2 regions of the Sporosarcina sp. 6E9 genome follow, and region 1 is predicted to be linked to the other one. Evidence: a T-box and tRNA genes for the amino acid it is inferred to sense, from the RefSeq annotation. Region 1 holds a T-box; the other holds one or more tRNA genes.
What was found. The T-box of region 1 lies ahead of argS (arginine--tRNA ligase). A T-box ahead of a tRNA ligase gene usually reads a tRNA of that ligase, here a tRNA-Arg.
Positions count from the first base shown of each region.

Region 2: it encodes a tRNA-Arg, which carries the amino acid that the T-box ahead of argS (arginine--tRNA ligase) is inferred to sense. The anticodon was not compared.

Region 1 covers NZ_JAGEMN010000002.1:94,369-97,520, forward strand. The annotation lists gene J4G36_RS12055 (helix-turn-helix transcriptional regulator) at 359-571, shown strand; gene J4G36_RS12060 (DUF3169 family protein) at 568-1,266, shown strand; T-box leader at 1,354-1,560, shown strand; gene argS (arginine--tRNA ligase) at 1,753-3,152, shown strand, end outside.
Region 2 covers NZ_JAGEMN010000001.1:701,514-704,665, forward strand. The annotation lists gene rph (ribonuclease PH) at 1-521, shown strand, start outside; gene J4G36_RS03700 (XTP/dITP diphosphatase) at 518-1,126, shown strand; gene J4G36_RS03705 (YfcE family phosphodiesterase) at 1,127-1,621, shown strand; tRNA gene J4G36_RS03710 (tRNA-Arg) at 1,696-1,769, shown strand; tRNA gene J4G36_RS03715 (tRNA-Arg) at 2,013-2,086, shown strand; gene J4G36_RS03720 (tryptophan-rich sensory protein) at 2,491-3,152, shown strand, end outside.

The sequences.
Region 1 (3,152 bases):
CCTCCGGTACCATTCCATCATTCAATACTATATATAGTGCCTTGTTCACTTCCTATACCCTAACATATGGTGTTTTAATCGTAAATAGGTAAAAAGTTTTTCATGCGAGAATCACTCGCTTATCCACATATCCACAAGTAATTTATCCACAACATGTTAATTGCTATCATACTCTTTCATGTTCCAGAAGGAAAAGTTATGAACAGTTCTGAATAAAACTGTTCATATTACTTTTTATGCATAGAGGAATTTTTCATCATTATTTTCTCGTGTCGACAATTAAAATAGTCATAATGACAACAATAGTTGTCACTATGACTATAAAGATATACACTAGGTATGAAGAGGAGGAAATACGATGGCGATATTACTTAATCGTTTAAAAGAATTACGTGCTAGAGACGGACTCAGTCAAACTGAGTTAGCTAAATTAACCGATTCCTCAAGACAAACAATTAGTTTAATTGAACGAGGCGATTATTTACCATCTATTTTAATTGCGATGAAAATCGCGAAAGTATTTCAACTGCCTGTGGACGAAGTATTTTCAATAAAGGAGGAAGAGAAATGAAGAAAAAGAAAGGTTCACTTAGCCTCTTTATGGCTGTTGGGTTCGCGTTTACTTTCGGTTTGATTGTTATATTATGGGATGGGTTCAGCCCCAGCGTACCTTATGGAAAAGAGTTGATAGCTTTTGGAATGCTCGCTATCTTACTTGTCATGTCCATTCGTATTGGATTGATTTGGAATCAGGCTGATAAAAAGGACACGCCAGAGATCAACATCGATGAGCTTGAGGCAAGAAAAGAAAAAGTTGCCCATAAATTTGTCGGCTCTACTTCTTTATTGTTTATCATTGGGGCTACCAGTTCTTTCATCGTCGGAATAGAATGGGACTTTGGCTATGACTTACTTGCAACCGTAATTGTTATTTTATATTTTGCGATTTTTATTTTTGCGATCTATGCTCAAATGAAAGCGATTAGTTTCCATAATAAATACAGTCCTGCTGCATTCGTAAATCTGAAACGAATAGACGGATACAAAGAAATTTTTGAAAATCTGGATGAAGGAGAAAAGTTTGAGCAATATCGTGTTGCGTATAAATCCTTTTATGCCATGAACTTCCTCTTTCCCGCTACACTCCTTACCCTATTTTTTGTCTCTATCGCATCTAGCCCACAATACGTCGCAATCTTGGTAGTCGGTGCACTGTGGTTCATCATGTATATGATTTACCACCGTGAAGGTGCCAAAACACACTAATTCCTATAAAATATGTTTTAGTAGTGAATTTATAGAAAAGACCAATAATCATATTGACGCCATTGCAAATGCTTGCTATAGTCATCTACAACATCTTGGATGAAGAGAGTAACAAACTTTTCTTTTTCAGCGAACTGGGGACAGTGAAAGCCTAGTAAAGAATGCTTGTGAAGCGCACTTCGGAGATACTTTTCTGATTTAAGTAGGAAAAGTCGGTGTCTCGCCGTTATGAGTAAGCGGCCCGATCACGGGCAAGTTGAGTGGTACCGCGGAAGTTATGCTTTCGCCTCATTTATTTGAGGCGGGGGCTTTTTTTGTCCCGCATTAACGGGCAGTGAGACTCCCACCTCAAGACTTGAGATAAACGATAAGAATAGGTGGGAGTCAACTGCCCGTAAATGCCCGATTGGTTCAACTAACAATCCGTGGGGAAGAACACCCCACGGATTGAAGTTTCACTTTATTGACAAAAAGGAGGAATATGAGATGAAAACAGAGGTCATGCATGTGTTGCAACAATTTAGTCCGATTCCCTTGAATATAAATATGTTAGAACAACCCGCTCACACACATATGGGCGATTTAGCATTGCCCTGCTTTCCGTTTGCAAAGAATTTAAAAAAATCGCCTGTTATGATTGCGGATGAAATTGCAGATGCAATCCGTCATCCACTTATCCACAAAGCCGAAGCCGTAAACGGTTATGTGAATATCTTTCTGAACCGTTCTCAAATCACTAGTTCCCTGCTCGATAGAATCCGTGAGCAAACTAAATCCTACGGGTCATCCGATGTTGGAAATAACGGGGTCGGGACAATTGATATGTCTTCCCCTAACATTGCAAAACCGTTTTCCATGGGACATTTGCGCTCCACGGTCATCGGAAATTCAATTTCTTTATTGCTTGAAAAGAACGGCTACAAAACTGTGAAAATCAACTATATCGGTGATTGGGGGACACAGTTTGGCAAGCTACTAACAGCCTATCGAAAATGGGGCAACGAACAAGAAGTAAGAACAAACCCGATCCAGACTCTATTAAAGCTCTATATCCAGTTCCATGAAGATGCAGAGCAGGATGAAGCATTGAATGATGAAGGAAGAGCAGCTTTTAAGGCATTAGAAGACGGGGATACCGAAGCGCTTGCCTTATGGGATTGGTTTAAATCAGAATCATTGAAGGAGTTTCAACGCATTTATGATTTACTCGGCGTGAAATTCGATTCTTATAACGGCGAGGCTTATTACAACGATAAAATGGAACCTATCGTCGATTTGTTGAATGAAAAGGGATTGTTGAAGGAATCGGACGGCGCTTTGGTCGTCGAATTAGGAGATAAAATGCCGCCTTGCCTGATTAAAAAATCAGACGGAGCGACACTGTATGCGACTCGCGATTTAACTGCTGCAATCGACAGAAAAAAGACATATGATTTCGAGAAATCCATCTATGTCGTCGGGAATGAACAAAGTCTACACTTTACACAATTCAAAAAAGTCCTCGAAAAGATGAGTTATGAATGGGCGCAGGATATCGAACATGTACCTTTCGGGCTTATTTTGAAAGACGGAAAAAAGATGTCGACGCGTAAAGGCAAAATCGTCTTGTTGGAGGAAGTTTTAAAAGATGCAATCTCGCTTGCACAATCAACGATTGAAGAAAAAAATCCGAATCTGGAAAATAAGATAGAAATTGCTGAAGCTATTGGTGTTGGCGCTATTATTTTCAGCGATTTGAAACAGCACCGAAAACATGATATTGAGTTTGATCTAGAAACAATGCTTCAGACTGAAGGAGAAACTGGTCCCTACGTTCAATATACTTTCGCCCGTGCTAATTCGGTGTTAAGAAAGGCCGGGGAAACAAACTCTTATACAGTGGATGA
Region 2 (3,152 bases), on a different contig from region 1:
GTGGCAAGTTAGGCGGGCGGACGATGGAGATTCAACGACTAATTGGACGAGCTATGCGCACAGTAATTGATCTTGAAGCAATCGGCGAACGTACAATTTGGATTGACTGTGATGTTATTCAAGCTGACGGCGGAACGAGAACTGCATCGATTACAGGCGCGTTTGTAGCCATGACGATCGCAGCAGCTAAACTTCATGAAGAAAAAGAATTGACTAAATTCCCGATTACGCAGTTTCTAGCCGCGACTAGTGTCGGGAAATCAATGGAAGATGAACTTATTCTAGACTTGGATTATGTTGAAGATTCTTCCGCAGCTGTCGATATGAACGTCGTTATGACAGGTGCTGGTGCTTTTGTTGAATTACAAGGGACAGGCGAGGAAGCGACCTTTACAAAAGATGAGATGAATGGCCTTGTGTCACTTGCAGAAAAAGGAATTACAGAACTGATCGGTTATCAGAAAAATGCACTCGGACCAATTGCAGACTTGGTTGGCAAAGGAGAAGGTGAGACACTATGAAAGAAGTTATAATCGCGACAAATAATGCGGGGAAAGGAAAAGACTTTGAAGCATTGTTCACCCCGCTTGGAATAAAGGTATTAACATTAAACGACATTGAACAAGAAATAGATGTTGAAGAGACGGGTAAGACCTTTGAAGAAAATGCGATATTAAAAGCGGAAGAAGTTTCCAAGCTTCTCGGGAAAACTGTTATTGCCGATGACAGCGGGCTTGAAATCGATGCGCTAGACGGCGCGCCTGGCGTCTACTCAGCGCGTTATGCAGGGCCGGGCAGTACTGACGATAAAAACATTGATAAAGCATTAGGCGCACTCACTGGAGTGGAAGAGCCCGAACGTACTGCAAGATTTCGTTGCGTGCTAGCAATCGCGGGGCCAGGACTCGAGACTGAAACTTTCTCTGGAAGTTGCGAAGGTATTATTTTAAAGGAACGACAAGGAACGAATGGATTTGGATATGATCCAATTTTTTATGTCCCAAGTAAAAAACGTTCTATGGCGGAACTATCGCCTGAGGAAAAAGGGTTAATCTCACATAGAGGAGATGCGCTTGCAAAACTTCGTGTGAAATTACCACAATTAATACAGAAAGTTGGTTTATAAATGAAATTAATCGTTATGAGTGATAATCATGGGGATAAAGAAACGGTGAAAGCCGTTTCTTCATTGCCGGCAGATGCACATTTCCACTGCGGGGATAGTGAGTTTCCATACGATGATGAAACATTGTCGTCGATGTTTCGAGTCGGAGGAAATTGCGATATAGATTCGAAATATCCGGGTGAAGTCGTTACAGAAATTAAAGGTAAAATGATTCTAGCAGTTCATGGCCATGAACATAATGTGAAAAGTTCATTGATGGAATTGTATTACCGCGCAAAGGAAAAAGCTGCCGATATAGTATTATTTGGCCATTCTCATTTATATGGCGCGGAAATGAAAGATGGTATATTATTTGTCAATCCAGGTAGCACGTTGTTGCCGAGAGGCGGAAATTCCGCTACATATGCGGTTGTTGAGTGGGATGAAACCCCAGTCGTCACCTTCAAAAACATGGATCATGAAGTGGTTGAAACAGTCGAAATAAAAAAGATTTAAATTAGTGTTGACTTTCCATTTTGTCCTGCCTATAATAGTACTTGTCGCAACAATACCATATGTTGCTAAGACATGTCTCAGTAGCTCAGCTGGATAGAGCAACAGCCTTCTAAGCTGTGGGTCGGGGGTTCGAATCCCTCCTGGGACGTATAGGCTTAAAATGAGAAATGTTGAACGAACAGTTAAGCGCTTGGACATTGGTTATACAATGTTCAAGCGCTTTTTGTTTTACAGTTTTTTCTAAAAATGCTATATTTTTATTAAAAAGCTGTCGAGAATAGTGTGAATAGATACAAATTTAATAAAGGCTTCAAAGAACTTATTGAATATGTTATTATAAGTTGTAGCCATATTTTGGTTGAAAAGCATTGTTTGACCAATGCATAAACTTGTCTCAGTAGCTCAGCTGGATAGAGCAACAGCCTTCTAAGCTGTGGGTCGGGGGTTCGAATCCCTCCTGGGACGTAACAAGGTGAAATCTGCAAAGATAAAAACCTAAATAAAGCGCCAGAAACATTGTTAGGTAAATGTTTCTGGCGCTTTTTTATTTCTGTAAGAATACGAATGAAAACGAGCCTTATTCCTTTATTAATACATTAAACCACTTTGTAGTAGCTAAAAGTGGTTTTTTATTGGCGATAATCATCCAACCCTATTTTGTATATATAGCAATGTTGTTTAATAAACTTAGATTATCAAGCAAATGAAAGGGTAGAGTATTGAAACGGGAAATGATTTTTGCTATTACGAAACTAGTAGGAATACTATTTGGTATTCCGGCGACTTTCAGTATGGGTTAAAATTGTCAGATACCTGTGTGGGAAATCAACACAAAAATCACGGGTACCGATACTTTAGGAGGTGGAATGGTGAAAGTATCAAGTAGAATAGCCATTGTTAATCTGATCTTTTTTATCTTGATGATAGCCATTAATTATTACGCAGGATCAAATGTGGGGAGTATAGCAAATGAAAAGACTGCACTAATTCAGCCAGCAGGATATGCTTTTTCAATTTGGATACTCATTTATTTTCTCTTGTTTTTATGGATAGTAAAAGGTTTTTTTGTTCGCGGTAAAAAAGTAAGTGTCTACATCGACACTCAAAGACTTATACCTATAAACTTTCTATTAAACGGGGCTTGGATTCTAGCTTTTACGCAACAAAAGATTCTTTTGTCTACGGTTATTATTCTTCTTTTATTACTCTCGATCATTTTAATCTATAGAAAAATAAAACAAAATGTAAACAGGGGTCTTTTTGATCTTGTCCCATTCTCAATTTATCTAGGATGGGTTTCTATAGCCAGTATTGTAAATGTTTTTACGTTATTTGTTCGCAATGATATCGAAACATTTCTTGGGATTGGAGAACTAGACTGGACGGTTATTATGCTCATTTTCGGATGCGCTCTGGCTGTATCGTTCTCACTTATTAATCAGGATGCCTTGTATCCGCTTGTGTTTATATGGTCCTATATCGCGATTTACGTTAAAGATCAGGAAGAGATTATAAATTTGGTCACACTGAA